DNA from 4 places in the Bacillus sp. FJAT-45066 genome. Region 3 is predicted to be linked to each of the others. Evidence: predicted binding sites of a transcription regulator. Region 3 holds the regulator's gene; each other region holds the start of a gene.

Region 1 (8,027 bases), 920 kb from region 3:
AACGAAAGCCTTATTTGGAGAAATAATTGGGAATCCGAGCTTGAACGTTTTAGATGTAGAAGCGGTTGCAAAAATTGCTCATGAGAACAACATTCCACTCATTGTAGATAATACATTTGCGTCCCCATACAATTGTAATCCGATAAAACATGGAGCGGATATAGTTGTACACTCTGCAACAAAATGGATTGGTGGCCATGGAACAACAATTGGAGGCATTGTAGTGGATGGAGGAACATTTGATTGGAACAATTCGAAGTTTCCAGGTTTCACTGAGCCAGATGATAGTTATAACGGAATATGTTATGCCGAAACTTTTGGGAACGTAGCTTATGCAGTAAAACTGAGAGTGCAGTTACTTAGAGACATCGGTGCATGTTTAAGTCCACAAAACGCATTCTTATTATTACAAGGTCTTGAAACACTTCACTTAAGAGTGGAACGACATAATGAAAATGCAGAAAAACTAGCAAAATTTTTGAGTAGCCATTCTGGAGTTACTTGGGTCTCTTATCCGGGAATACAAAATCATCCATCACACCATTTAGCAAAAAAATACTTAACGAACGGCTATGGCTCCATTGTTATTTTTGGAATAAAAGGAGGACGTGAAGCGGGTCAAAAGCTAATTGATTCTATTAAACTATGGTCACATGTTGCAAACGTTGGGGACGCAAAGTCGTTAATTATTCATCCAGCATCCACCACACACCAACAGCTTAGCCAAGAAGATTTAAAGAAAACCGGAGTAACAGAAGACTTAATTCGTCTTTCTGTTGGAATTGAAGGAATTCACGATTTGGAAAATGATTTAGATCAAGCGCTTTTTGTTGCGACTAGTGAAACAGCGAGAGGAGCGGTTTCAGGTGACGTTACCGTATGAAAAACACTATGAAGTTAGTAAAGTCTCCATTGGAGATTTACAACTTGATTGCGGTGATATTTTGTCAAACGTCGAAGTTGCATACGAGCACGTTGGGAACTTAGAGGGAGAAGTTATTATTGTTTGCCATGCTTTATCAGGAAACCATTTATCAGTTGGATCAGAGAAAAAGCCTGGTTGGTGGAGTGGCTTTATTGGTGAAAACCTATATATCGATACAAATGAGTTTCAAATAATTACGATGAATGTCATTGGAGGTTGTGCTGGTTCTACTGGCCCAACTTCCATCAACTTAACTACGGGTGAAAAATTCAGAGCCACTTTCCCCAAAATTACGATTCGAGATATCGTTCGATCTCAATACAAGGCACTACAAAGGTTAGGTGTTTATAAAGTAAAAGCAATTGTAGGGGGCTCCCTCGGTGGAATGCAAGTTTTAGAATGGGGAATTTTGTATCCATATTTTGCTGAAAAACTTGTTCCAATGGCTGTTACTCCATTTTTTTCTGATTATGCTATTGCTTACAATCAAATTGCCCAAAAGACAATTAAGCTAGATCCTGCCTGGAAAAACGGAGAATATGAGGAAGAAGAAAGGTTACAAGGCTTAGAGATTGCAAGAATGGTTGGTCTTGTTACTTACCGTTCGGATGTTCTCTTTAATGAGCGATTTAGACGAGAGAAGAAAGAAAATACTCAATTCCAAGTAGATTCTTATTTGTCCTACCAAGGGAAAAAGTTTACGAGTAGGTTTGACGCAAACAGTTACTTAAGATTACTTGAAGTGATGAACGAGTTTGATATTGGAGAAGGAAGAAATGGCTGGAAAAATGCACTAAAAGAAATCAAATCGGAAGTATGCTTCGTTGCCTTTACAAACGACTTACTGTATACAAGTTCTGTGATAGAAGAGGCTGTAAATGAGGTTGAAAAAGGTCAATACACCTTAGTACAGACTACCTTTGGACACGATGGATTCTTAGTTGAATTCGAAAAATGGGCTGAGAAAATTAAAGAATTTGTGATAGAAAGATGCTATAAAGCTTAGTGATGAATTTTATTACAATTTTCTACTTTTTAGCTGTTGGTTGCCGTGCAAGACGGAGACTTTCGGCCCGCCCGCGGAAAGCGAAGACTTGCACGGCAATCAACAGCGGTCTATTACACAGCCAATAGGAAAGGAAGTGTTACATTGTCCACAATAAACGTGGCGTTACTCGGATTTGGAACAGTTGGAAAAGGTGTGTATAACACAATCGAGACACATCAGGTAAGGTTGCATCAAATTTATGGGAAACCAGTTAAAGTGGTTGCAATATTAGTAAAACATTTAAATAAGCATGTTTGTCCTTCTTCAGAAATCCTGCTAACTGACAATTTTAGTGAGATAGAACAAATCGATGACCTTCATATTGTAGTAGATGCAATCGTAGGAACAGAACCTGCTTTTTCGTATTGCAAAAGAGCTATTGAAAAAGGCTGCCATCTTGTTACTGCAAACAAAGAAATGTTTTCGCATTTCGGAGAAGAGTTAGTAAGACTTGCGACAAGTAAAAATGTTTCCGTTGGATTTGAAGCAACTGTTGCTGGGGGAGTTCCTGTCATTGGTGTCCTACGTCAACTATATCAAGTAAACAAGGTTGAACGGATTGAGGGTATATTAAATGGCACAACCAATTATATTTTGACAAAGATGAGAAAGGATAAAATATCTTTTGAGGAAGCTTTGAGGTTAGCGCAAGAAAAAGGATATGCAGAAGCAGATCCAACAAATGATGTGGAAGGCTATGATGCTTTTTATAAAGGAAAAATATTAAGTCAGCTAGTCTTTCATAAGAATCCTACAACGGTTGTTAGAAAAGGAATTTCTTCTATCACCTCGACTCAAATAGATATTGCAACTTCATTAAACTTGCGATTTAAACATGTTGTAACTTTGTTCCAAGAAAACAGTGAAGTTACACTTCTCGTAGAACCCATCTTAGTATCAGAATCGCACCCTTTTTATGCGACAGAAGGTGTACAAAATATAGTATCAATAGAATCAGATGTAACAGGGAAAGTACAATTTCAAGGACCGGGAGCTGGAATGTACCCTACAGCAAGTGCGGTTGTGGAAGATATAGCGAATATTAATAACGGGAAGTTTCAAACAATAAATACGTCTTTAATAGAAGAGACTAATTTTATAGAAGAGCGTTTTAGTTGGCTTGTTTTTTTCAATAAGAAGCCGAAAAATGTTCTTAATTTTGTAAATTATGTTCATCCTAATGCTCTATTAATAGAAGGGAATGAAGATGAAATAAAGTTGGCTTTTGGGAATCAAGAAGTTGTTTATTATAAGGCTGATGTGAAAGGATATGACAAAATTAAATTATTTAGTGGTGGAACGTTTAATAGTATTGTAGGGTGAAACTGCAGTAAAACCTAATATATTTCAATCTTTCCAAATAAATAAAGGAATTTGAGGATATATTACGTTTTATCAAGATATCTCAAAGATTTCACGGATATTTCAAAAAATTTCCTGATAACGTAAAGAAATCAGCTCAATAAATTCACTACCAACCATTTTTCCTCGTATATTTACACATTCCCTTGGCAACAATAGTAATACGACCATCTGACCCAAGATGAGGTAAGAGCAATCCCTAGTGCCAACCGTACTGATGACGGTAGCGGGATTGCTCTTTTCCTTTTTAATGAAGATTTAAGCGTATCGTAACTCCATAAAGTCCCTCGCTATTGTAATCCAAATACCTTCCAGATAACCCAATATTCATCACTTCTAAATAGTAACCAAGTTCATACAATTTAGTTTCTTGTTGAAAAAATAATAACTTATATTCTGGTGCAGCGATGTTCCGAGTAGCAATAGATAGTGTTTCTGCACTATCCAGTTCTCTGATAAGCTTTCTAATTAAGGCAAGATCATCCAAATACGCAACATGTTCCATAGTGTCCCATTTTACAATCTCAATCAATGTTACATCTGTTTCTGGAGAAATCAAACAAACTTGTTGTTGACATGCTACTAATGGAACAAAGAAAAGTAACAACAATAAACGTCTTGCCCATCTACGCATAAACTGACCTCCATTATATCTTCTCTATAGCATAAGTATATGACACAACTTCTGATTCTTTTCCTTAGAGACTTAGTAAATTAAGTTGGTTTTTTTATGTGTTTATTAAGGTATATGTATTAAGACGTTTCAACCATGAATTTGTTGCAGAAAGATTACTTTTTTCTAAAAATTCCATGAGAAATAGCACCTTTGTGCATTTATTCACAAAACCTTCACTTTTTTGTAACAGAATTGTTTTAAATGTGATGATTTTCACAAGCGAATAAGTTATACACTGTACATATAGTATTTTCATATGACTAAATGAGAAAGTATTGAGGTGGATTGAATGGAATCATCAGTTGAATTTAGCCGGTATTTAACAATGTTAACCCTCTCGGTACACGTGTTGTTTGCAACAGTTGGAGTAGGTGTGCCGATTTTGATCATGATTGCACATTGGCTCGGTTTAAAAAGAGATGATGAACATTATTTATTGATGGCAAAACGATGGGCGCGTGGATATGTCATAACTGTAGCGGTAGGGGTTGTAACTGGTACTGCTATAGCATTACAACTAGCGCTATTATGGCCACGTTTTATGGAATTTGCCGGTCAATTAGTTGCTCTACCATTATTTATGGAGACTTTTGCATTTTTCTTTGAAGCTATTTTCTTAGGAATTTATTTATACACATGGAACAGATTTAAAAACCCGAAGTATCACTTTTTCTTATTAGCTCCTGTTGTTTTAGGGGCAGCAATGTCAGCTCTGTTTATTACATCTGTAAATGCATTTATGAACACTCCGCAAGGATTTGTACTTGCTAATGGTGAGTTAACGAATATACAACCATTAGTGGCGATGTTTAATCCAGCAATGCCAACAAAGGTAGCGCACGTCTTAACGTCTGCGTATATGACATCCGCATTTGTCCTTGCTTCTATCGCAGCGTTCCACCTGTTACGTGGGAATAAACATGAGTACCACAGAAAAGGTCTTTCTCTTACGATGAAAGTGGGATTAATCTTTTGTATTGCGACAGCTTTAATTGGAGATTTGTCTGGAAAGTTTCTAGCAGAATATCAACCTGAAAAATTAGCAGCTGCAGAATGGCATTTTGAAACAGATGGAGAGGCACCGCTTGTTCTTTTTGGGATATTAACAGAAACAAATGAAGTAAAATATGCGATTAAAATCCCTTATGCATTAAGCTTCCTAGTACACAACAACTTTACTGGGGAAGTTATCGGGTTAAATGATATCCCTGAAGAATATCATCCACCATACGTTATCCATTATTTGTTTGATTTGATGGTATCGATAGGAATTGGGTTAACGCTTCTTTCCCTTTTATATGTAGTAGGTCTTAAACGTAATTGGAACCTGATAAAGTCGAAAGTATTTCGTATTATGTTAGTCGCATCAGGTCCATTGTCCATGTTAGCAATTCAAGCTGGTTGGTGGTTTACAGAAGTAGGTCGTCAACCGTGGATTATGAGAGGCTTTATGACAACGGCAGAAGGAGCAACAGACTCCCCATATGTTTGGGTAATGTTTATTGCCTTTGCCCTATTGTACTTTATTTTGTTGGTAGGTACAGCAGTTGTATTAACACGTATGTTTAGAAAAAATCCAGTGGAATTAGAGTTAGAAAAAGTACGTGAGAAAAGGAGTGTAGCCGTATGACAATTGAGATTCTAGGTATTTCCGTTTTATGGCTCTTTCTTTTCGGTTACGTTATCGTTGCATCAATTGATTTTGGAGCAGGCTTCTTTAATGCATCGACAATTGTAACGAAAAAAAATCATCTCGTTAACTCTGTTATTCAGCGTTACTTATCACCAGTTTGGGAGATTACGAATGTTTTTCTCGTGTTCTTTTTTGTGGGGATGATCGGATTTTTCCCAAAAACTGCTTATTACTTCGGTACAGTTTTATTAATACCGATTAGTATTTCTATCATACTTTTAGCGTTAAGAGGTAGCTATTATGCATTTGGCACGTATGGTACGAAGGGACATAAAGGATACACCCTTATGTATGGTGTGACTGGGGTTCTTATTCCGGCATCTTTAACAACTGCTTTAATTGTTTCACAAGGTGGATTTATCCGCGAAACAAGCTGGGGTGGGATTGAACTAGATTACGTCGCACTGTTCACAAGTCCGTTTGCCTGGTCTATTATTTTACTAAGTTTAGTAAGCGTCTTGTTTATTTCTGCAAGTTTCCTAGCTTACTATTCTTCCGTTGCAGAAGACGAAGGAGCACTTAAACTATTTAGAAAATACACATGGATATGGAGTTTCCCTACCATTATCACGGCATTAGGAATTATCATTGAGATGAGATGGCATAACTATTCACACTTTGAAGGCTTGCTTTCTTTATGGTGGGTATTTGCCTTATCGTTTGTATGTTTTGTCGCAAGTTTATGGTTATTGAAAAAAGCGTACTACGGAAGGTCGTTTATTTTCGTCGTATTGCAGTTTGCGTTTGCATTTTATGCGTATGGGGCTTCTCGCTACCCATATTTACTATATCCGTATTTAACAATCTATGATAGTTTTACAAACGAAACGATGGCGATGGCGCTAATAGTCGTCTTTATTTTAGGGCTTATGTTATTAATTCCTTCTTTGTATCTCGTATTTAAACTATTTATTATGAACAAACCTTATATTAAAAAAGGTTAAATTAAGGAGGAGAAGCACTATGCATAACTTTTTACTGTTTTATGCACCACTTCTTATTGTCGTGCTCGCGATGGCTCTTTCCTTTTTTGTCGCTACGAAAAGCACGAAGATTGAGGAATAGAAATGAAAAGATTACAAAGCTTGGCCCGTGCACAGAAGGGACTCTATTATAGTCTATTTGGCCTTGCCGTTGTTTTAGGAATAGTTATCATCACGCAAAGTTATTTCATTGTTTCCATTGTGGATGATCTATTTTTAAATAAGCTTAGCTTTCAGCATGTTACCCCATTGTTAATTGCTTTGCTTATCGTACTGCTTTTAAGAGCTGTCATTTCTTACTTTATCGGACGTATCGGTAATGTGATGGCAGCGTTAGTAAAAGCTTCTTATCGAAAAAAGTTGTTAGAAGCATATTCTAATCAGACAATTTTAACTTCTTATAAAGGTCAATCAGGAAAAAAGGTTAGTGTGATGCTGGATGCTGTAGATGAATTGGATGGTTTTTTCAGTAAATATATACCGCAACAAATGATTACTACGATTGTATCCGTCATTATATTAGTTGCGGTTTTTTCTCAGCATGTATATTCAGGACTCATCATTTTATTTACAGCCCCATTTATTCCGTTATTTATGATAATTATTGGAAAAGCCACACAGCAAAAGTCAGAAGAAAAACTAGATAGTTTGTCTTCTTTTTCAGGTAGATTTTTAGATACAATTCAAGGGTTAGTGAGTTTAAAGCTGTATGGGCGAACAAAGCACTATCGAGATGTTATTCAATCTAGTAGCATTCATTTTCGCGATTCTACAATGGGAATACTAAAAGTTGCCTTTACTTCTTCCTTAATGCTTGAGTTCATCTCGATGTTAAGTGTTGGGTTAGTAGCACTAGAACTTGGTTTGCGTCTAGTGGTCTTTAACTCTATCAATTTCTTCACTGCATTCTTTATTCTTCTATTAGTTCCTGAGTTTTTTCATTTATTAAAAGAACTTGGTAGTGCGTTTCACGCCGGTAGAAGTAGTAATGGAGCGGCTAATAAAATAGAAGAATCATTAGCAGAAGAAGATACTCGGGTTAGGTGGGGAGAAGAAAAGTTAGAAAAAGGGCCAATGTCTATTGAATTAGATAATGTTTCCTTTTCATACGAAAGTGAAAAATTCTCTTTACAACATATACAAGCAACTCTTCCAACTACTGGTCTTGTAACAATAGTAGGAAAGAGTGGTTCTGGAAAAACGACTTTGCTACATTGTTTAGCTGGGTTGCTAGACTGCCGAGAAGGAAGAGTTCTTCTAAATGGTGTAGATAGAAGTCTTTACAATGAAAAAGATTGGTTTGCTAATGTAAGTTACATTACACAGTCTCCATTTCTATT
Region 2 (8,027 bases), 930 kb from region 3:
AGCAGAACTTTTCGGCCCAGATTTTCCATTTCTACAAGAAAAAGAGCTGTTAAGTTTTGAAGAGATTGTTCGCATTACAAAAATTCTTGCAGCATTTGGTGTCGAAAAAGTAAGGCTAACCGGTGGAGAACCACTGTTAAGAAAAGACTTGCCAATATTAGTCGAGCAATTGAATGCAATTGAAGGTATAAAAGATGTAGCCTTAACAACGAATGGAGTTCACTTACCAAAGCAAGCTAGAGCTCTAGCAGGTGCTGGATTAAAACGTGTTAACATAAGCCTTGATACATTAGATGAGGAACTACTCAAGAAGATAAACGGCCGTGGTGTTGGTGTTAAGCCAATCTTAAAAGGGATACAAGCAGCAATAGACGCAGGACTTGAAGTGAAGATAAATATGGTTGTGAAGAAAGGTTTAAATGACCAACATATTGTGCCGATGACAAAATACTTTAAAGAACTTGGAGTTCAACTACGTTTTATTGAGTTTATGGACGTTGGTACTTCAAACGGTTGGAAGTTTGATTACGTTGTTACGAAAAAAGAAAGTTTTGATATACTATCTCAACACTTTGAGTTAGAACCAGTAAAGCCAACGTATTTTGGAGAAGTAGCGAAAAGATACCGTCATAAAGGTACAGATGCACAAATCGGTTTTATTACATCTGTTTCCGAAGCATTTTGTTCTAGTTGCACACGTGCTAGACTTTCAGCTGATGGTAAGTTTTATAACTGCTTATTTGCAACAGAAGGTTCTTCCTTAAAAGATGTTATACGCGAAGGAGCATCAGACGAATACTTAACTTACATGATTAAACGCATATGGGAGAAAAGGGCAGATCGTTACTCCGAAGAGCGAACAGAAGAAAGTGCAAAGCAACGAAAAAAAATAGAGATGTCTTACATTGGGGGATGAAGTTCAACTATGTATGATAAAAAGGTGGAGATGAACTTGATAAGGCGTCTCAAGTTCATTTTGGCTAAAGCAAAAAAGAAAAATGAACTTGATAATACTAATTTGAATTGATTTCAAAAAAAATGCACTTCTTGAATCTAAGAAGTGCATTCTTTCTATCTATTAAACCCCAGGATGATTATACTCTCCGCTCTTCCCACCTGTTTTCTTCACTAATAACGTTTCCTTAATCACCATCGATTTATCAATAGCTTTACACATATCATAAAACGTAAGTGCTGCGACAGAAACGGCTGTTAATGCTTCCATCTCCACGCCAGTGTTCCCGTTGCACCTAACCATCGCTTCCACTCTCAAAGCGTAACCTTCCTCCATTTTTTCATAATCAAAACCAAAATCAATCCCTTGCAATAATAACGGATGGCACATCGGAATAATGTCCCACGTTTTTTTAGCTGCCATTACACCAGCAATTTGAGCTGTTTGCAATGGATCTCCTTTTTTCACGCCGCCAGCTTGAATAGCTTCATACAATTCTTCAGAAAAAACAATTGTACTTCTAGCGATGGCACTACGACTTGTTTCATTTTTAGTCGATACATCGACCATTTTAGGTCTGCCTTCTTTATTAAAATGAGAAAAAGTAGACATGCATACAACACTCCTTAAAAAATAGTTATTTCACTCGAATGAGTTCCTCTAAAAAATGAGATACGGATGGAAGGATTACTTTTTCCGTTCCTAATTTCACAGCATTAGTGGACCCCGGCAGGGCATAAATGGCACGATAATTTAGACTTCCAGCTGTTGCTCTACTAAACATTGCCCTTGTTCCAATTTCTTCAAAACTTAAATGGCGGAACAGTTCTCCAAAGCCAGTCATTTCTTTTTCAATCACAGTTGTCACTGCTTCATATGTTACATCTCTTGGTGTGAAGCCAGTGCCACCTGTAATAATAATGGCTTGTACTTCTGAAGAAGCCCCACACCAAGTCTTCAAAGCATCCACAATTAAATCAAACTCATCTTTTACAATTTTGTAATCGGCTATACGATGATTATGACTTTTAACGATTTCCATAATCGTTTGGCCACTTTTGTCTGTATCTGCCGTTCTTGTATCACTAACTGTTAAAACAGCAAATTGAACGTTTGTAAACTTATTATTTGGAATCACTGAAATCACCTCAAAAATTTTAGATCTTATTATAAAGTTACCAAACTGTGAGACTTCCATCTGTGATGTTCGTCACAGATTGAGATTGTGTATCGTGATGTAATAAAGGTAAGTCAGGGGGAATTATGAATGAGATATTCTCGGCAACAATTATTTAAGTCAATTGGAGAAACAGGCCAACAGAAATTGCAACAAAAGCATGTACTTATTGTAGGAGCTGGTGCGCTTGGTAGTGCTGCGGCGGAAATGTTAGTGCGTGCAGGTGTTGGGGAAATTTCGATTGTAGATAGGGATTACGTAGACTGGAGCAACTTACAGCGCCAACAACTTTACAAAGAACAAGATGCAAAACAGCAAACACCGAAAGTAATTGCTGCTAAAAATAGATTAAAAGAAGTGAATTCTGAGGTAGAAGTTCGTGAATATATAATGGATGTACAGGCTTCCACTTTAGAAGAGTTAGTAAGTGGAATAGATTTAATAATAGATGGAACGGACAACTTTGATACGAGGCTAGTTATTAACGATATTGCACAAAAACACTCTATCCCTTGGATTTACGGTTCTTGTGTTAGTAGTTTTGGCATGACATATACGATACTACCTGGAAAAACACCATGCCTACACTGTTTGCTAAAAGTAATACCGTCTAGCGGCATGACATGTGATAGTGTTGGTATCATCAGCCCTGCAGTACAGATTGTTGCTGCATATCAAGTGGCAGAAGCGCTTAAGGTGCTGGTGGAAGACTTGGAAGCTGTAAGAAAAGGCTTATTCACATTTGATGTATGGAAAAATCAACATTATACCATGGGCGTTCAACAAGCAAAAAGCAAACACTGTCCTTCATGCGGGAAAGATAGATCCTACCCTTATTTGTCCTATGAATACGAAACAAAAACAGAAGCACTATGTGGGAGAAACACCGTACAAATTCGCCCAGCAAAAAAAGAGAAAGTCGACTTAAATGAGCTTGCTACTAAACTTTCAACACATGGTAAAGTAAATACAAATCCTTACTTAGTCTCGCTACACTTACCAAACTATCGATTAGTTTTCTTCCTAGATGGAAGAGTCTTTGTGCACGGAACGAACTCCATCGTAGAGGCAAAAAAACTATACTATCAATTTTTAGGATAAAAAAAGAGGCTGGTGATAAGATGTCGCCAGCCTTTTCATAGGAGAATAAAAATGAGAAATAGTAGTCACAAGTTTCCAAAAAACATTTACTTCACTTTCAATAATAGTTCAGTTTTTTCATCAACTGTTAAATATTGCTCCGCCATCGGAAACAATACCATTTCTTCCTTCATAAAATGCGCAGTTAAAATCTCGTATGCTTCCTTAACATGAGTGACAAGTTTCTGAAACTTCTCCTCCGTAATAGTTTCAGCAATAAAATCAGTACCCTCTAAAAAGCTAACTATGTTTCGTTTCGCTTCATCGTGTTCATATTCCATTACAACGAGCGGGCCAGAATCTTTTCCAATGTACTTATGCATCATCGGAAAAAGAATACCTTCCTCTTTTTCGGAATGCACTTTTAAACTATCAAAAAATAACTGTACTTCTTTACGCAGTGTTAATAACGCATCTGCATAATCGCCTTCCATTGATTCTTCTAAAAACTGACTGGCCATGCTATTCACATTTGCCTTTGCTTCATTGAGTGGAGTGTGTTCCGCCTTTAAAATTCCAAGCGCTTCACACAGTGGAACATTTTGTGCGCTTTGTTGAAATAAGCCACATTGATTCATGATATTTCACTCCTCTATTAAATTGCCCAACGATCACGTGCTTTCGGGAACAATACGTTATTTTCTAAATGAACATGATTGAATAGGTCATCTTCAATGGCAGCTAAGCGGCGATACACTAATTGATAAGTACCACAAGCTCCTTCAGGTGGTTGGAAATCATTTGTAATTTCACGTAGACGTTTCATTATATCGCCTGCTGCATCGTGCTCGTCCTCTAACTCTTTAATTTTACTAGCAAGCTCTTCTGTTGCTTGTAAAACTTCCGTGCGTTCTGCCTCCATAATAGCTGGGAAAATAACCGTTTCTTCTTTTATCGTATGTTGCTCTAATTCTTTCTTTAATTCATAGAACAGCGAGTGAATTTCTGCTAAGTGTGGTTGGTGATGCCCATGTACTCTTAACACTTTTGTTACATAAGGACTAAGTGCTGGTAGTTCTTCTTGTAAAAATTGATGATGTTTTTGAATGATGATATCAATAATTTCTTCAAAAGATGCCAATTGCCAATCTGCACCGATTTCGTTTCGACGCTGAGCATCTTCGTATAGTGTATTTATATCATTAATGACTTCCTCTGAATCTAAGTTACGTTCGTTTATTGCTTCAATGAGTGGTCTGTTCCCACCGCAACAAAAATCTATTCTGACTGACTTGAAGTAGTCACCAGCTTTCGGAAACTTCGCGACAATTTCACCTACATTAGATTGTTCATGAAATACATTTGCCATTACTTTCGCCTCCAATTTCTTTTTCTATTACACTTTTATCCTATCCTTAATTTTGAACTTGGAGTGTGACGTGCATCACACAATTAAGGCTGATTTTGATGCAAATGTCACATTTTTGTGAAGTGTGACGTATATCACATTTCGGATTCATGGACTTTGATACCTTTAACATAACGATTTTTTATATAGGGAGTGAATGAAATGCCGGTAGAAAGAAGAACACCAATACAAGTAGGGGAAGCAGTAAAAAGAATCATGCCATTTTCACCAAAAGGTAAAGTTGAATCTGTTGATTTAGTAGAGTCTTATGGTCGGTATTTAGCAGCACCATTAAAGGCAACCCACGATGTACCACCTTTTCCAAAATCACCGTATGATGGCTTTGCAATACGAGCGGAAGATTCTATTGAAGCTTCCGGACAAAATGCAGTTGAATTTGAAATAGTAGATGAAATAGGGGCGGGCTATGTTTCTTCCAAGCAAATTGGTAAATTACAAGCAGTGAGGATCATGACCGGAGCACAAATGCCAGCCTTTACAAACGCTGTTGTTATGTTAGAGCTAACGAAAGAATATGAGCAAGACGGAAAAAAGTACATGAGCATTAAAAGACCTTTTAAACAAGGAGACAATGTTTCTTTTCAAGGTGAAGATGCGAAAAAAGGTACAGCTTTAGTAGAAAAAGGAACACCTATTAATCCTGGTGTACAAGCGCTCTTAGCGACATTCGGTTACGGAAAAGTCCAAGTAGCCAAAAAGCCAGTCATTGGTGTGTATGCAACAGGTACAGAATTGTTAGATGTTGAGGAACCGTTAGTACCTGGAAAAATTAGAAACAGTAACTCCTATATGGTTCAAGGACAAATAAAGCGAAGCGGTGCAATTGCGAAATATTTTGGAAAACTAGAAGACGACTTTGACACGTGTTTTGAGGCGGTTAAAAATGCATTGTCACAAGTAGATATGCTTATTACAACAGGCGGCGTTTCTGTAGGAGATTATGACTACTTGCCAGCCATTTACGAAAAATTAGGTGCTAATGTGCTTTTCAATAAAGTAGCAATGCGACCTGGAAGTGTCACAACTGTTGCAAAATGGAATGGAAAACTATTGTTCGGACTATCTGGTAATCCTTCCGCTTGTTTTGTTGGATACGAATTGTTTGTAAGGCCGGTTGTCAGAAGGATGTTATTTTCTGATATGCCACATTTACAAGCTGTAGAGGCAGAACTTGGCGAAGATTTCCCAAAACCAAATCCATTCTCAAGATTTGTAAGAGGAACACTATTTTTTGAGGGTGGGAGAGTAGTAGTTCGACCTAGCGGTTTAGATAAATCGAATGTCGTTACATCTCTTTCTGGAGCAAATGTTCTAATTGTTTTACCTGGAGGAACACGAGGTTTTCAAACAGGAATGGCAGTAAAAGCATTATTACTAGAAGACGAAACTGGTAGCGTGTGGCCGTGGGGAGAGGAAGCTGAATGAAAGTTATTCAAATTGTAGGCTTTCAAAATAGCGGAAAAACAACGCTAGTGGAAAACGTAATACGTCGTTTAACGTGTAAGGGATTAGAAGTTGCAACAATCAAACATCATGGTCACGGCGGAGCGCCTGATTATGGACCGCGCAGAGATTCATTGAAACATATGGAAGCAGGTTCGACGATTTCGACGGTGGAGGGATCTGGTGGAATTCAACTTGTTTCCAATAGTCGTGGATGGAACTTGGAGAGAATTTTATCTTTTTACAAATTTCTTGGTACGGAGACAGTTATAGTTGAAGGGTATAAGCGAGAAAAATACCCGAAAATAGTTATTTTAAGAAGTAAGCAAGACTTACATTTGTTAAAAGAATTATCGGACATAATTGCCGTTGTTGTATGGGGAGACTTAGAAATAAAGGAAGAAATACCAGTTTTCCATATTACGGATACAGAAAAGTTATTAGAATGGATTGGGAAGGAAGTGGATCTAAGTAATGGGAAAAATGTTTGAAATAGTATCAGCACCAATAAGTGTAGAGCAGTTGGTGAAAAAAGTAGAGCGTCGTGAAGCAGGAGCCATTACAACCTTTATTGGCACAGTACGCGAATTCACAAAAGGAAAACGAACGCTTTATTTAAAATACGAAGCTTATGTTCCTATGGCAGAGAAAAAGTTAGCCGAAATTGGAGATGAAATAAATGAAAAGTGGGTAGATGCAAAAGTGGCCATTGCGCACAGAATTGGTCGCCTAGACATCACGGATATTGCCGTTGTTATCGCAGTATCCACACCTCATCGTAAAGATGCCTATGAAGCAAACGAATATGCAATTGAGCGTATTAAGCAGATCGTGCCAATTTGGAAAAAAGAACATTGGGAAGATGGCGAAATGTGGATTGGTGACCAATTGGAAAAGACCGCTTATCCTAATGGAGCACCGGAGGGAATCGAGAAATGATTACTATTTTATTATTTTCCTTTTTACAAGAAGCTTATGGAAAAGAGAAGTTAGTCATAGACATGGAGGAAATGACTGTTTCTCAACTAAAAGAGTTGTTAAGTAAAGAATATGGACTACCGAACATGAACCAAGTAATGATCGCCGTAAACGAAGAGTTTGCATCAGATAATATGGTCGTTCGTGCAGGAGATATAGTCGCATGCATCCCACCTGTGAGTGGAGGGTAAGTAAGGAATAGAAGCTACTACTGTACTTTTAAGGTTCAGTAGTTTTTTTAGTTAAGATGGATTGAAACACAAAGTTGGAAGATTGAAACAGAAACGCTTTAGATTGAAACACAAAATTATTAATTGAAACACAAGCATAGTTAAATTATGTCCACAAGGAAAATTGAAACACAAATGCAGTAAATTGAAACAGAAACTAATCAGATTGAAACACAAAACAAAAGAATTGAAACACAAGTTAAAACGAAACATTCAACTTATAACAAAAACATCTTCATTATTAAAATGTTTTTTTATTTTGATAGTTGCTTTTATGTTTATTGTTTCAATTTGTTTACTTTTCAGCTGTTGAATTCCACGCATATCGGAGACTCCCACGGGAGAAGCGGGGAGCGGGAGACCCCGCAAGAGCGGAGCGATGAGGAGGCTCCCGGCCCGCCCGCGGAAAGCGAAGATATGCGTGGAATTCAACAGCGGTATTAAAAAGTATAAAAAAATTCACTTTCTCGCCATAAAGTGATTAATATCACAGTTAGCATCTGACCCATCTCTTATAATAAAAGTAACTTAAAAGAAAAAGGGTGAAACAAGTGAATATAATGGATATCATCCTGTGGGTTATTACTCCCTACACATTCGTTGCAATAGGGATTATGGCGTTTATTTGGAAACATGATTATCGACTACAAGAAGAGTCTGAAGCTCAAAACGTTAAAATAGAAAAGAAATCCATCCTACTATTAAAAATTTGCTCACTAGGTTATGTATTAACTG
Region 3 (8,027 bases):
ATATTGATGCTATTGCGGTAACAGAAGGTCCAGGACTAGTTGGGGCACTATTAGTTGGGGTTAACGCTGCTAAAGCATTAGCGTTTGCTCAAAGTAAACCGTTAGTTGGGGTGCATCATATTGCTGGTCACATTTATGCGAATCAGTTAATAACAGAATTAAAATTTCCGTTGCTAGCGTTAGTCGTTTCGGGTGGGCACACGGAGTTAGTTCATATGAAAGAGCATGGTTCTTTTGAAGTAATCGGAGAAACACGAGATGATGCAGTGGGAGAAGCATATGATAAAGTCGCGCGTACATTAGGTTTGCCATATCCAGGTGGCCCTCATGTTGATAGATTAGCTCATGAGGGAGAAGCAACGATCAACTTACCGAGAGCGTGGCTAGAAGAAGGTAGTTATGATTTTAGCTTTTCTGGATTAAAGTCAGCGGTTATAAATACGCTACATAATGCTACCCAAAAAGGAATCATGATTGAGCCGGCAAACTTAGCAGCAAGTTTTCAACAGAGCGTCATAGATGTGTTACTAACGAAAACATTAGCTGCTACAAAAGAGTATGGAGTAAATCAAGTATTGTTAGCAGGTGGAGTAGCAGCAAATAAAGGACTCCGTGCAGCATTAGAAGCAAAATTTAGTGAATTAGATGGTGTGGAGTTAGTTATTCCACCTTTATCGTTATGTACAGACAATGCAGCGATGATTGCCACGGTAGGTAGTGTCATGTATCGACTTGGAAAAAGGTCCTCCTATGATATGAATGCCAATCCAGGATTGGACTTAGAAAAAAATTAATACCTACTACACTAACAAAGAACCGGATGAATCCGGTTCTATTTAATTTCGACAAAATTCGAGTGGTGCCTGGCACTTGTAAGGTTTTGTATGTGGATAACTCTATTGTATTTATGGATAACTATTAAAACTTTGTGTATAAAACTTGTGGATAAAATAATAATTTATTGTGGATAGTGTGTATAAACCTATGGATAACTAGTAAAACCGCACTAAAATTGGTAACTTGCTTGTGGATATGTTAGTTAATATGTGAATTAACAAAAAACTACTCAAACTTATACACAAAAAAGAGCATGGCTTTTGAAATTTTCATCGCCATGCTTTTTTCGACATTTATAGTTGGTTTTCTCCAAATAGTTGCACAAGTAGATTACCGGATTACTTAGTCTTGTAACTCTTCCCATTCTTCCATTAACAGTAGAAGCTTTTCTTGAACTTCTTCATTTTCCATGTTCAGTTCTTGCACTTTCAAATGGTTTTGGTATACGTCTGGGTCACAAAGTAGTGTTTCGTTTTCTTCTACCTTTTCCTCTAAGCGTTCTATCTCTGTTTCTATCTCTTCAATTCTTCGCTTTCGTTGACGTTCTATTTTCTTTTGCTCTTTTTCTTGTGCATAACTTTTCGGCTCAGTACTATCAGACTTCAATTGCTTCTGTTTCGACTGGATCGTACTATCCATCTGACTTTCTATCGCCTCTAATTCAAGCTGTTCTTCTTTTTTCTCCACATAATAATCGTAATCACCTAAGAACTCTATTGCACCTGTAGACGAAAGTTCAATAACTTTCGTAGCGATTCGATTAATAAAGTAGCGGTCATGTGACACAAACAAAATAGTACCTGGATAATCAATTAAAGCATTTTCTAAAATTTCCTTACTATCTAAATCTAAATGATTTGTCGGCTCGTCCAATATTAAAACATTGCAACGCTGTAACATCAACTTAGCTAATGCAAGCCTAGCTTTTTCTCCTCCACTCAAGCTTAAGACAGGTTTTAGCACATCTTCTCCAGAGAAAAGAAAATTACCGAGAACGGTACGGACATCTTTTTCTGCCATGTGTGGGTAGTCATCCCACAACTCATCTAACACACGTTTATTAGACTTCAAGTCTGCCTGTTGTTGGTCATAATAACCTACAGTCACATTGGCACCAAATTGTATTTTTCCAATTTGCTTATTCAATTTCTCCACTAATATCTTCAATAGTGTAGACTTACCAACACCATTTGGTCCAACAAGTGCGACACTATCGCCACGAGTTAGAGATATATCTACATTTTCAAAAACAGGCTGGCTTTCATAGGAAAAGGATAAAGAATTCGCCTTCAATACATCGTTCCCACTTTGTCTTTCTATCTCAAAAGCGAAAGACGCAGACTTTTCATCCCCATTTGGTCTATCTAACACTTGCATTTTATCTAGCTGTTTTCTTCTACTTTGCGCTCTTTTTGTCGTTGAAGCGCGTGCAAGGTTTCGCTGTACAAAATCGCGCAATTTCTCTATTTGGTCTTGCTGTTTCTCGTACATCTTCAAATCACGCTCATATTGATCAGCTTTCGCTTGCAAATAACTACTATAGTTACCTAAAAACTTCGTAGACTGGTTGCGGGCAATTTCATATACAACCGACACTACTTTGTCTAAAAAATAGCGATCATGAGACACAATTAAAAGTGCCCCAGGATAACTTTGTAAGTACGACTCTAACCATGACAACGTTTCAATATCTAAATGGTTTGTCGGTTCATCAAGTATTAATAAATCAGGCCTAGTTAATAGTAATTTACCAAGAGCTAATCGAGTTCGTTGTCCACCGCTCAAAGTTGAGATGGGTGTGTTATAATCAAAGGTAGCAAAGTTTAATCCATGAAGGACAGAACGAATATCTGCCTCATATTGAAAACCACCTTGTTGTTTATAGGTTTCTTGCAGCAGATCGTATTCTTTTAAAATACGTTCATAAACTTCTGTCTGATTAATAAAGACAGGGTCAGCCATTTTTGCTTCCAGTTCTCTCATGGTTATTTCATATTGTTTAAAATGAGAAAAAACGGACAGCATTTCGTCCCAAATGGAACGTTCTGATTGTAATCCGGTGTCTTGAGCTAAATAGCCAATCGAAACATCTTTCGGCTTAATAATTTCACCACTATCATATGATAGTTGATTTGAAATGATCTTCAATAATGTGGATTTACCAGCACCATTTCGTCCAACTAGGGCAATTCGGTCTCTCGATTGTACTTCTAATTTAATATTAGATAAAATAAGTTCAGCACCAAAATATTTATTTAACTGATTAACTTGTAAAATAATCATAAGTTTCACCTCAATATGTCTAGATTAAGTTTATCTTTCTTTCCCATCTCTTTCAACAATGGAGATAGGAAGAATTAATTAAATGTTTAAAACAAAAAGAAATCGTTTACTTATTATGTGATGCAAACAGAATAAAGAGCAGAATAATAGATATGATATAGATAGAGTAAATGGGGGAATAAGATGAATAACGAACAAATAAAAATACCACAAGCAACAGCAAAGCGCTTGCCACTATATTATCGATTCATTCAAAACTTAAGCTCCTCGGGCAAACAACGAGTATCATCTACAGAGTTAAGTGAAGCGGTAAAAGTAGACCCAGCGACAATACGCAGAGATTTTAGCTACTTTGGTGCATTAGGGAAAAAGGGATATGGGTATAATGTTCAATATTTGTTAACTTTTTTCCGTAAAACGCTAGACCAAGATGAAGTGACGTATGTTACATTAATAGGTGTTGGTAATTTAGGAACTGCTTTCCTACATTACAACTTCACGAAAAATAACAACACGAAGATTAAATTGGCCTTCGATGTCGATAAATCAAAGATAGGTACAGACATAGGTGGCGTTCCTGTTTATGATTTAGATAAACTAGAAGAAGAGTTAGATGATGATATAACTGTTGCCATTCTAACAGTACCAGCACATGTTGCACAGCCAATAGCGGATAGACTAGTATCAAAAGGTATTAAGGGTATATTAAACTTTACTCCAGCTAGAATTAGTGTGCCTGATCATGTTAGAATTCATCATATTGATTTAGCAGTTGAATTACAATCTTTGGTATATTTCTTGAAACACTATCCATCAGAATAAAAAAGTAGTAGAATAAGTATATTTCGAGGAGGTGACTATTTATGCCATTAGGTATGGGAAGTATCGTAGTTATAGGCCTTGTCGCTCTTTTAATTTTCGGTCCGAAAAAGTTACCTGAACTTGGAAAAGCTGCAGGAAACACGTTGCGTGAATTTAAAAATGCAACAAAAGGTTTAGCAGATGACGATGAAAAAAAAGAAGATCAGAAGAAGTAATGAAGGATGAACGTTTATGATAGATAGAGAAATGACGGTATATGACCATATAGGGGAATTGCGTAAAAGGTTATTCATCATTGCAAGCTTCTTTGTTGTATCAACAATTGGCGGCTTCTTCTTAGCGGAACCTATCATTGTGTATTTACAACAGTCTGATGAAGCGCAATTGTTTGCGTTGCATGCGTTTCGTCCAACAGATGCGATAAAGATCTTCATGCAATTTGCCTTTTTAATCGCGTTTATTATCACTTTCCCTGTAACGCTATATCAGCTGTGGGCTTTCATTAGTCCTGGCTTATATGAAAAAGAAAGAAGAGTTACGCTTAGCTATATACCTATTTCTTTACTTTTATTTTTAAGTGGACTAGCATTTTCGTATTATATTTTATTTCCGTTTGTTCTTAACTTTATGAACAAATTAGCGGAACGTTTAGATATTAACCAAGTGATAGGGGTTAATGAGTATTTTCAGTTTTTGTTTCAACTAACGATTCCATTCGGTATTTTGTTTCAAATGCCCGTAGTAGTTATGTTCTTAACAAGACTAGGAATTGTCACACCACAATTTTTAGTAAAAGCTAGAAAGTATTCGTACTTTATCCTATTAGTGATCGCGGCGTTTATCACGCCACCAGAATTATTATCGCACTTAATGGTAACGGTACCGTTATTTATCTTATATGAAATCAGTCTTGTTATTTCCCGTTTCGCTTATCGAAAAGCAAAAATAGCAGAAACGAAGATGGAATTAGAAAAAATGAATAATGAACAATAAAAAGACGCTGGGAGAAAACTAGCGCCCAAAAAAGAAAGAGGCCCCAAAGAACAAAAAATGTTCTTGGGGCCTCTTCCTATAAATTCACCGGGTTTTGTCCTGACCTATTTTTAGTCAAGATGAACCTCATCAACCTTATGAAGTTCAAAGTCGATAAAAATTTGAGTGAAAATGAACTTCAGCGGCGTTAAGAAGTTCAAAGTCGATAGAAATTTGAGTGAAGATGTACTTCATCGGTTAAGAAGTTCAAAGCCGATAAAAATTTGAGTGAAGATGAACTTCATCGATCTTTTGTCCCAACCCATTTATTTCTCCTTCATCTTTTTAACCTTGTCGTGCAAAATAAACGCTCGAATGGTAACGCCAAAATTGAATGTAGCGAAAAGCATTAATAAGATAGTTTGAAATTGCCAAATAGTATCTCCTACTGACATAATCGCAATGTAGAGAAATAGAAAACCCATAACCAAATATAAATAAGCTATTTTAATAGGGGTAATGCGCATACAATCGTTCCTCCAATATTACTGTTACATGAGTTAGTTTCATCTTTATGGATGACTAAGAAACAGACTCACATAAAAAACTTAATAAACCCTTGCATCTGTTCCAATTGCTCGATATATTCTTCGATTCGGTCTCTAAAAACGTATTGAACGAGTACAACAAACGAATTCATCGCAACGTGGGCTATAATCGGCACAAGAATACGATTTGTTTTTACATATAGAAATGCAAAGATAGAACCCATTACAAAGTAAATTAATAAATGTTTATAATCTTGGTGCACCAGTGCAAATAATAAAGAACTTACAATCAACCCTACAGCAAAGTTATATTTCTTATATAAAGTTCCAAAAATAATTTTCCGGAAAATGATTTCTTCTAATATAGGTCCCGCAACTGTAACAGCAACAATGATAGCAGCTGAAGACATGATTAAATTCATAATCTGTTGAGTATTTTCCGAACCTGGTTCAATCCCGAAAACTAGTTGTTGGATGGATGCCGCAATTCCTTGTCCAAATAAAGCCATAAAGAAACCTAATACGGACCAAAGAATGGTACTTGACAAGCTGGCTTGTGCACTTCTAAAGTCTTTCTCTCTAAAGTCTGTACGAAGTATCCATAAAATAACGAGAAGTCCTACAATGAAACTAATAGTTATCCAATAGCTAAATAATAAAGACTCCCTCGCAGCCTGTTCTAATCCTTCTCCGACTCCAAGCTTTAACATAATAGGAACTCCAATTATTCCAGAAAACTGCATAACAACATATGCGATAATTACTTTCCAATAAGTCTTAGTCATAGTTTACTCCTTATGTGATGATTCCATCGTATTGTACCATATAAATACATTTGACCTGTACTAGGAAGGTCTGTAAGTACATATAGTAGTCTTTGTAATGTAAAAAACAATAGATGTTTATAGTGTACGCTCTATTAGGAAATTAATGTTTAGATTATTTTCTAATGTGACATAATGGAAAGGGCTGTAAAGAGAAAAAAATTATGCAAGATACTTGCAAAATTGGTTTTGATTATTTAATATAATAATTGTGTTAGCACTCAAGTGTTACGAGTGCTAATAAAGACATAATTATTAAAAACTATACTTAACGTACATTTGAGGAGGTTGTTTCACATGTTAAAGCCAATAGGTGATCGCATTGTAATTGAACTTGTCCAGTCAGAAGAAAAAACTGCAAGTGGTATCGTATTACCTGACACTGCTAAGGAAAAGCCTCAAGAAGGAAAAGTAGTAGCTGTAGGTACAGGTCGCGTACTAGATAGCGGTGAGCGCGTTGCTTTAGAAGTGGCAGAAGGCGACAGCATTATTTTCTCTAAATATGCTGGTACTGAAATAAAATACGATGGCAGAGAATTTTTAATCTTAAAAGAAGCTGACGTATTAGCTGTAATCAACAAATAATATTAAATTACTAAAAAGATATATGAACATATTCTGAGGAGGTCTTGATCATGGCAAAAGATATTAAGTTCAGTGAAGAAGCTCGTCGTTCTATGCTTCGTGGTGTAGATAAATTAGCAGACGCTGTAAAAGTAACATTAGGACCAAAAGGACGTAACGTAGTATTAGAGAAGAAGTTCGGTTCTCCTTTAATCACGAACGATGGTGTTACAATCGCAAAAGAAATCGAATTAGAAGATGCATTCGAAAACATGGGTGCTAAATTAGTAGCTGAAGTTGCTAGTAAAACAAACGAAATCGCTGGTGACGGTACAACTACTGCAACAGTATTAGCGCAAGCTATGATTCGTGAAGGCTTAAAGAACGTTACTGCTGGAGCTAACCCAATGGGAATTCGAAAAGGTATCGAAAAAGCAGTTGCTGTAGCTCTCAATGAGCTAAAAGCGATCTCTAAACCTATCGAAGGTAAAGCTTCAATCGCACAAGTTGCTGCTATCTCTGCTGCTGACGAAGAAGTAGGTCAATTAATCGCAGAAGCAATGGAGCGCGTAGGTAACGACGGCGTTATCACATTAGAAGAGTCTAGAGGTTTCACTACAGAGTTAGAAGTAGTAGAAGGTATGCAATTTGACCGTGGATACGCTTCTCCTTACATGGTAACGGACTCTGATAAAATGGAAGCTGTTTTAGACAATCCATATATCTTAATTACAGATAAAAAGATTACAAACATTCAAGAAATCCTTCCAGTTCTTGAGCAAGTAGTACAACAAGGGAAACCTTTATTACTGATTTCGGAAGACGTTGAAGGTGAAGCATTAGCTACATTAGTAGTGAACAAATTACGTGGCACATTCAATGCAGTTGCTGTTAAAGCTCCAGGATTCGGTGATCGTCGTAAAGCTATGTTACAAGACATCGCTGTACTAACTGGTGGAGAAGTGATTACAGAAGAATTAGGCTTAGACCTTAAATCTGCAAACATCGGCCAATTAGGACGCGCGGACAAAATCGTTGTAACAAAAGAAAACACTACTGTTGTTAACGGACATGGAAACAGCGACGAAATCAAAGCTCGTATTGGCCAAATCCGTGCACAATTAGAAGAAACTACTTCTGAGTTCGACCGTGAAAAATTACAAGAGCGCTTAGCTAA
Region 4 (8,027 bases), 430 kb from region 3:
AAAATAGCTCTTGGTGAAAATCCAAAGCGAATGCATAGCCAAGGGAATAAAGACTCAATCACTCGAATGGGAATTATGGGGATGTTACGCGAGGCTTTTTATGAGGCTAAATATTGTGATAGCATAGACAGTTTGCGTGTTAGACCTATTATCCAAGCTTTAAAAAGAGAAATCCCAGTTAGAATACATGCTCATCGTGCCGATGACATTTTATCTGCTATTCGATTTGGGGATGAGTTTGATTTAGACATTCGAATTGAACATTGTACAGAAGGTCATTTAATTGCCAGTCATTTAAAAAATCGAAACTTAAAAGTTGCTGTCGGCCCGACAATGACTCGTAAGTCTAAAATTGAGTTGAAAAATAAAAGTTGGAAAACATATCAAGCCTTAACAGACCATGGTGTCGAGGTTTCGATCACAACAGACCATCCATATACTCCTATTCAATATTTAAATGTGTGTGCTGCCATAGCTGTTCGAGAAGGTCTAAATGCTCAAAAAGCACTAGAAGGAATAACGATTACCGCAGCCCGAAATCTACAAGTGGAGAATAGAGTTGGGAGTATCGAAACAGGTAAAGATGCCGACTTAGTTCTATGGTCACATCACCCGTTCGATTTCCTTGCAAAGCCTTTGTGGACAATGGTTGAAGGTGAAATAATTTACCAGAAATTTTGACAAAAAAAGTTGTTTCTTTTTTAGAAAAAATGAAGTATGATAACAAAAGCAAATCATAAATATCACAAAATCATAACTGACACTTTGTATTTAAGCGTTAGGGAAGGCAAATGGTGCGCCACCAGTTAAGCTGGTTCTAGTGGGTTCGATTCCCACCCCGAAATTTTTTGCAAGCTAAAAAATTTCGAGGGTGGGCTACGTAACACTTCTGCCCTCAATTGGAGGGATAGACATGCTTAAAAAACGTGATCTTCAGGAGACTCATACTCTTTTTGAACTCATGGTGCATCCTGAAGTCTTCCCTTTTGTGCGTCAAAAAGCATACTCATACGAGGAATTTCTATTTGTCACAAAACAGACGATGGAAGCAGAAGAGCGTGGAGAGATTATCTCTCGAACTATCCTCGATGAGTGGGGCACTCCAATTGGAACCATAAACTTATTTGATGTGCAAGATGGGGCTGGATTTTTAGGTACATGGCTAGGTAAGCCATACCATGGAAATGGATATAATCAAATTGCGAAAACACAATTTTTCGATGAATTATTTTATGAATTAGATATTCAATCTATCTTCATGCGGATTCGTAAAGTAAATGTACGTTCGACTAAAGCTGCAGAAAAGTTACCTTACGTTATGTTAGCGAATGAGTCAAGAAAATCATTACTAGACGAAATTAACGCAGGTGAAGATATTTACAATCTCTATGAAATTTCTAAAGATTTATATACTTTACACAGACTTCGTGTCCAAGAGCCTGTGGAAGAGCATCATCAGTTAAAAGAAGCATAATTTTCACGTGTCAGTGATGGGTATAGAGAAAAGCAATAGTTTGTGGCGAATTGGCCATGCTATTGCTTTTTTGTTTTTTATAAGTATAGATGTTGGAAAAATGGAAAAAATTAATAATGGTTTGTTAGTTATTGCAAACAACCATACATAAGGAGGGTTTCCGATGTCTGATAAGAAGAAAAGAGATAAAACGAAGCGTACTTTAAGTAGTGCACAAGAGGTTTCTTATTCTAGAGATTTTAAAATGGCGGACCAAGCTGGTGGATACACTCCAAAACAAGCAAGGCACTGATTTGATTTGATATAGTGTTTTTGCTGACCCTCGACATTTGTTGTTGAGGGTTATTTCAATTTGTAGTTATATTTTTTTCCTGTATGGAGACATTGTTTTATCGATTTATTGACCTATTCTTTCTGAAGTGATATCAGTCCTGGGGAGACTTCCCATGAACGTTTTCCCTCTTTCCAGTAATCATATCAGTCTTGGAGACTTCCCATGGACGTTTTCCCTCTTTTCAGTAACCATATCGGTCTTGGGGAGACTTCCCATGAACGTTTTCCCTCTTTTCAGTAACCATATCGGTCTTGGGGAGACTTCCCATGAACGTTTTCCCTCTTTTCAGTAACCATATCGGTCTTGGGGAGACTTCCCATGGACGTTTTCCCTCTTTTCAGTAACCATATCGGTCTTGGGAAGACTTCCCATGAACGTTTTCCCTCTTTCCAGTAACCATATCGGTCTTGAGGGGCTTTTACTTCGTTCTTTAACGAAAAATATTCCATCTTAAATATCTTACATTTTGGTTATGTTAACAAGTGAGGGTTTCCTCATTAACATTAACCATTGGGAGGTTTTACGAATGGGCAGATCTAATCACGGTCATAAGAAACGCGATAAAAATAAACAATCGTTACCTCAAGTTCCAGATTCCTTGAAAAAGACTAACCATCAAGACGTTGAGTTTGCAGATAGTAATCATGCAGATGGCGAAATTTTAGAAGCTCAAGCTCGTGCCTCTGCAGCAGGAATACACCGCAACAGCAAAAAGGATAATTTTAAATAAAAGAACAAAAGCGCAAGGCGCATGCTTATCGACGTAAAAACTGGACTGCTCCTGAGTAAGATATAGAAAACACAATTTGTGACACAAGGAACAAATCGATGTTGACTTATCGACCGGAGGAGCAGGAAGTTTTTTAGTCGATGGCGCCTGGAGCTAGATGTAACCTACCCAAAGTTCAAAGTTATAAATAAAATACTATAGTTTCCTAAGCAACGAAAAAAGGTCACCCAGTTTCAGGTGACCTTTACAATTTTAGTGAGCTGTAGTTGGACGATTGCTTACATTCATATGCTTGTTGTTGTTTTTTTCTGCTTTTTTATTGTTCCAGAATTTGATAGCATATCTGTCTACACCGTAATAGTAAGCTGCTCCACCAGCGAATAATAGAATCATCGCTACTGTGTAAAGCATTGGGTTAGTGCTTAACGTACCAGCTAGTAAGAAGTTTAAGTTCATAAACGCTGCTGCAATTAATGCTGGAATTGTTGCTGCTCCTAAGATTAAGCCAATACCTACTAATACTTCACCCCAAGGAATTAAGATGTTGAATAATCCAACGTTAGGGATTGCGAAAGTCTCTAGGAAAGTTGCGTACCAACCATGTACAGTTGGGTTTTCTCCACCTGCTTTTGCTAGTGCTCCATTTAAATAACCACTTGCATCGAAGTTACTAATTTTAGGTAATCCAACTTTTAACCATTGTACACCTAACCATATTCTTAACACAGTCCATAAAACCGCTACTTTAGGTCCTTTTAAAAAGTTCATCATTTTTAGTTCCCCCTTATATAGGATAATATTATAGTTTGTGAATTTTTTCACAAATTAGTGTAAAAAAATTTAATTGTTTTCATTTTACTTACAAGAGTGATCAAACTACTCTGTGAAGTTTTTCACATGTATTATTTAAAAAAATATGTGGATGAGTGATAGTATGATAGCTTCACTTTTACTTTAGCCGGCTTTTGATCAATTAGAAAGTTTGTGAAGTTTTTCACTTACTTTCTATCTTTAGTATACAACTAGTTTAATGTATTTACAATAGGCGTCACAAGCTGTACATAAATTATGTTTCTTGTTTGATTAACTTAACTTCCTACCTTTTTTTGTTGTTAAACGTTGAGTTGTTAACATACGTTATCCTCACTCCTGTGGATAATGTGCATAAACACTATGAAGCGTTGTCAGACAACAGGTTCAAAAAACCTAGTTTTGTGAATAAATACCTGTTAATAAATTTTGTCTCGGTTGTGGATAATGTTAATAAGTCTGTGTATAATTGAAATACCAACTATTATACTGTTAATAAACTAGTGGATAAATTGAGAAAAGCATAGAATAATATTATATCGAAAGAACAGTTAATTACCACACCTTTTTTCCTAAAAAATCTCTGTCTTGAGAAGACAGAACCTTTGTACCATACTTTATCACCCGCATTCATTGCTGCTTTATATGTTTGTTTATCCACAACCATTTTATGCTCGGAAATAACTTGAGCTATATTTTAGAAAAAATTTGCTCATTTGTACTACGGCTTATATTATTAAGGAACAAAGAGATATATGAAAACAATTTCTTATTTTGAGAAAACGGTGGAGTGAATGATGAAACAGTATATTGTTAGCATCGATATCGGCACTACGAGTGCTAAAGCAGTTATTTTTTCTGAACAAGGTGACGTTTTAAGTGAGTTTGAAAGCTTCTATTCTATCTATCATCCGAAGCAGAATTGGGCGGAACAAAACCCAGAAGAGATTGAGCGAGCAGCTAGAATTGCTATATCTACTGCTATTTTGCAAAAAGGAATTAAACCGGAGGAAGTTATTGCTCTGAGCTTCTCAACCGCTATGCATTCATTAATCTGTATGGAAAAAGATCAAGCAATATCACCGATGATTATTTGGGCAGATGGACGAAGCTACTCGCAAGCAGAGATTATGAAAAGCTCGTACGGTAAAGAAATTTATAGGAAAACTGGGACTCCTATTCATCCGATGTCTCCTTTTCTAAAACTTATTTGGATGAAAGAAAACCGGTATGAACCATACTTGAGGGCATCTATGTTTGTGTCCATAAAAGAATACATTTTGTATAAATGGACTGGAGAATGGGTTGTTGATTATTCTATCGCCTCCGCTTCCGGACTTATGAATTTACATACACTTGATTGGGATGAACAAACTTTAGAAATAGCAGGGGTTCAAAATAGCCAGCTTTCTAAAATTGTTCCATGCACCGAAAGTATTGGACCGTTGAAGCGTGAAGTTGCTAATGACTTATTTTTAAGTGAGTATGTTCCCGTTATTATTGGGTCAAGTGACGGAGTTTTAGCTAACATTGGAGTTGGGGCAATAAAAAATGGAGAAACGGCACTAACAATTGGAACTAGCGGAGCTATAAGACGCTTTTCTAGTGACAACAACGTGGATATAGACCAACGTACTTTTACATATCGATTTTCAAAGGAAGCATGTATTATTGGTGGGGCTTCGAACAATGGAGCTGTTTTGTTACAATGGCTTGCGACGCAATTTTCCAATTTGACAAAAAAAGAATCTATCTCCATTTCCGATTTAGAAAAAATTGCTTTCACTTCGCCACCTGGAGCAAATGGATTATTTTTTATGCCTTATTTATCGGGGGAACGTGCACCTAAATGGAATGCAAAAGCAAAAGGCGGATGGATTGGCCTTACTTTAGCACATTCAAGTGCAGATATGGTTCGCTCCGTCATGGAAAGTGTTATTTATAATATGTATGAAATTCATGATTCGCTAGAAGGACAGGCTGGAGAAACAAATAAATTATTAGTAAGTGGTGGGTTTGCTCGTTCTGAATTATGGTTACAAATGACAGCTGATATTTTTCAAAAACAAGTACATGTCCCGTCAACACACCAATCTTCCGCATGGGGTGCTGCCTGGCTTGCTTTATATAGTCTTGGAAAAGTAAATTCAATTGAAGAAATAAAAAATTATATTCCAATCACCCAAACAATAGAACCGGTCATGCTAAATGCTGAACTATACGAAGAAAAATTCGCTATCTTTAAAGAGGTTTATCGATTGAATAAGCCATTATTCAAAGACATAGATATATTACAGCAATAACTATGTATCATGATTTAGTACTAAGCTGAGTAAGTTAATGAATGGTCATACACTCACGAGGAGGAACTCATGTTGAAGAAATGGGCGTTTGTATCAGACTTTGATGGAACTATTTCTAAAAAGGATTTTTATCAACTTGTTATGGAAAAGTACTTTCCTGAAGGGCAAAAACTTTTTAAGCAATGGAAGGACGGATTTATAAAAGATATTGAATTTTTAGCTAAAGTATTTTCGTCCATCAACCAAGACGAAGAGCAGATAATAGAAGAAATCTTGTCCATTGAAATAGACGAATATGTACCAACATTCATTCGAGAAGTTCAACGACATGGCGGTAATTTTTACGTATTAAGTGCAGGGACTGACTATTACATTAAGCACATTTTAAGGAAGCATGATGTAGAGAATGTCGTTATTTTTTCAAATGAAGGTGAATTTCGTGAAAAGAATGTTTTTATGAACATTGATCAAAACGATTGGAAGTATTCGGAGCGTTATGGCATTGATAAATCAAAAGTTATTCAAAAACTAAAAGGAAAATATGAAACGGTTCATTTCATTGGGGATAGCGAGCCTGATTCTCACCCGGCAGCATTTGCTGATTTAACATTTGCAATTGGACCTCTTCAAAGATTGCTAAAGGAAAAAGGAATTTCTTTCGTTCCTGTTCAGGATTTTTCTGAAGTGGCTTCGTTTCTTCAAAAAGAGGGGTTTTTAGAATGACCCATTCCCCCTCAAGTATATCCATCCCGACTATTTTAGAGATTCGTCCAGGAATTATTAAAAACTTAGAACCTATTTGGAAGAAATTCGACTTTAAGGATATTGTTTTCCTTGTGGATGACTATACATATGAGACTTTTTCTTCCTTAATATCCACTTCTATGAAAGAAACAGAAATTGATATTAAAAATTTTTCCGGCCATTATGATATAAATGACTTAATTTCCATTGCTTTTAAGCTCAGAAATTTTGACGTTGTTGTCGCAATGGGTGGAGGAGCTGTTGTCGATTACGGAAAATACATCGCATGGAGCAGAAAATTACCTTTTATCAGCATACCAACTTCTGCATCGAATGATGGTTTTGCAAGCAGCAACTGCTCGTTAATGGTAAATGGTAAAAAGACCACCGTTCCAGCAAAAGTACCTTTTGGAATCATAGTAGATTTGTCCATAATAGAGCAGGCTCCTGAAAAGTTTATTTTATCTGGTATCGGAGATTTAATGTCTAATATGACAGCACTAGTTGATTGGGAGTTTGAAGAGAAGAATGGTGTTGGTTCTGTTAATGCCTTCGCCGCCATGTTAAGCAAAAAAGCACTGAACAGCTTTGTTCGGACACCGTTGACAGATATAAGACACCCAATTTTTTTGAAAGAATTAGTTAGTTCCATGACAATGGGGGGAATTGCTACTGATATTAGTGGAAATAGTAATCCGATTAGTGGGTCTGAACATTTGATTTCACACGCACTTGACAAGATATCTCCTCAACCGAATATGCACGGTATCCAAGTTGGAGTAGCAACCTATATAATGGCCAATATTCAAGGACATCGACAAGAGCGAGTTAGAAAAGTTTTGGAGAGAACAGGTTTTTTTGAATATGCGAAAACACTTAATCTAGTTAAAGAGGAATTTATAGAAGCTATTCATCTAGCTCCTGACATTAAACCTACTCGTTATACGTACTTACATGAAAAGAAATATCGAGATAATGCAATACATTTTATACAAGATGACTTCCTTTTACAAGGTATATTAAAATAAAATAAGTCTACTTCTCTTTATTGTGGAAGTAGACTTTAATGTATTTAGCACCCTTACTTAATTAAGTAATCTTTAATAGATTTTAAAACAAAGTGATAATACGCTGTTTCATGTGGGACAAAACTTGATTTGGTTACTTGTTGGTGAATAGGGACTCTCCCATTTTTTATAGTTTTGAACCCTTTAACTTCTATTTGCGTGCTTTGTCCATGATATAACTTATACAAACTATCAAAGTCTACTTCTATCATCCCAGCTACTTCCTCTTCTTGTAACGTGAAGTCTTCCATGTGATAGTTTGAATCATATAAAAATACATGAGCGAACTCATTATCAATATAGTCGTCTTTCACTACACGATATGTAAACATCCCCATAGGAATAAGTTTTTCTAAAGAAAGTGATACTCCAATTTCCTCTTCAATTTCCCTTACACCATCTTCTACAGTTTCACTTGCAAGAAGGTGCCCTGCAGCTGTTATATCAAATAGATTGGGAGATTCTTTTTTTCTTTCACTTCTAAGTTGAAAAAGTATCTTTATCCCATTTTGATCTTTTTTAATAAACCAACAATGAAATGTCTCGTGCCAATGACCCCTTTTAT

The links. Region 3 encodes Rex, which represses fermentation and respiration genes when NADH is low (regulators of the CRP and FNR family bind a similar motif). Its sites were predicted from a motif close to TTGTGAAATATTTCACAA; they were not measured.
Region 1: the regulator Rex is predicted to act here: its motif matches at 4,162-4,179, upstream of CDZ92_RS09775 (cytochrome ubiquinol oxidase subunit I).
Region 2: the regulator Rex is predicted to act here: its motif matches at 4,704-4,721, upstream of ric (iron-sulfur cluster repair di-iron protein).
Region 4: the regulator Rex is predicted to act here: its motif matches at 3,345-3,362, upstream of CDZ92_RS12285 (DoxX family membrane protein).

The regions. Positions count from the first base shown of each region.
Region 1 is NZ_NISQ01000001.1:1,920,441-1,928,467, reverse strand. Features, by position in the region: gene CDZ92_RS09795 (O-acetylhomoserine aminocarboxypropyltransferase/cysteine synthase family protein) at 1-883, shown strand, start outside; gene metX (homoserine O-acetyltransferase MetX) at 867-1,931, shown strand; gene CDZ92_RS09785 (homoserine dehydrogenase) at 2,076-3,296, shown strand; gene CDZ92_RS09780 (hypothetical protein) at 3,583-3,969, opposite strand; gene CDZ92_RS09775 (cytochrome ubiquinol oxidase subunit I) at 4,301-5,641, shown strand; gene CDZ92_RS09770 (cytochrome d ubiquinol oxidase subunit II) at 5,638-6,648, shown strand; gene cydS (cytochrome bd oxidase small subunit CydS) at 6,668-6,769, shown strand; gene cydD (thiol reductant ABC exporter subunit CydD) at 6,772-8,027, shown strand, end outside.
Region 2 is NZ_NISQ01000001.1:3,770,930-3,778,956, forward strand. Features, by position in the region: gene moaA (GTP 3',8-cyclase MoaA) at 1-916, shown strand, start outside; gene moaC (cyclic pyranopterin monophosphate synthase MoaC) at 1,079-1,567, opposite strand; gene CDZ92_RS18820 (MogA/MoaB family molybdenum cofactor biosynthesis protein) at 1,593-2,093, opposite strand; gene CDZ92_RS18825 (MoeB/ThiF family adenylyltransferase) at 2,223-3,233, shown strand; gene CDZ92_RS18830 (hemerythrin domain-containing protein) at 3,320-3,850, opposite strand; gene ric (iron-sulfur cluster repair di-iron protein) at 3,868-4,581, opposite strand; gene CDZ92_RS18840 (molybdopterin molybdotransferase MoeA) at 4,783-6,066, shown strand; gene mobB (molybdopterin-guanine dinucleotide biosynthesis protein B) at 6,063-6,575, shown strand; gene CDZ92_RS18850 (molybdenum cofactor biosynthesis protein MoaE) at 6,559-7,023, shown strand; gene moaD (molybdopterin converting factor subunit 1) at 7,020-7,253, shown strand; gene CDZ92_RS18860 (respiratory nitrate reductase subunit gamma) at 7,853-8,027, shown strand, end outside.
Region 3 is NZ_NISQ01000001.1:2,837,448-2,845,474, reverse strand. Features, by position in the region: gene tsaD (tRNA (adenosine(37)-N6)-threonylcarbamoyltransferase complex transferase subunit TsaD) at 1-794, shown strand, start outside; gene CDZ92_RS14270 (ABC-F family ATP-binding cassette domain-containing protein) at 1,180-3,120, opposite strand; gene CDZ92_RS14265 (redox-sensing transcriptional repressor Rex) at 3,304-3,942, shown strand; gene CDZ92_RS14260 (twin-arginine translocase TatA/TatE family subunit) at 3,984-4,157, shown strand; gene tatC (twin-arginine translocase subunit TatC) at 4,174-4,935, shown strand; gene CDZ92_RS14250 (YdiK family protein) at 5,241-5,441, opposite strand; gene CDZ92_RS14245 (CPBP family intramembrane glutamic endopeptidase) at 5,510-6,247, opposite strand; gene groES (co-chaperone GroES) at 6,584-6,871, shown strand; gene groL (chaperonin GroEL) at 6,922-8,027, shown strand, end outside.
Region 4 is NZ_NISQ01000001.1:2,404,943-2,412,969, forward strand. Features, by position in the region: gene CDZ92_RS12260 (amidohydrolase) at 1-681, shown strand, start outside; gene CDZ92_RS12265 (GNAT family N-acetyltransferase) at 914-1,474, shown strand; gene CDZ92_RS12270 (YfhE family protein) at 1,638-1,766, shown strand; gene CDZ92_RS12280 (YfhD family protein) at 2,335-2,538, shown strand; gene CDZ92_RS12285 (DoxX family membrane protein) at 2,791-3,306, opposite strand; gene CDZ92_RS12290 (gluconokinase) at 4,143-5,651, shown strand; gene CDZ92_RS12295 (MtnX-like HAD-IB family phosphatase) at 5,724-6,374, shown strand; gene CDZ92_RS12300 (iron-containing alcohol dehydrogenase family protein) at 6,371-7,423, shown strand; gene CDZ92_RS12305 (NUDIX hydrolase) at 7,477-8,027, opposite strand, start outside.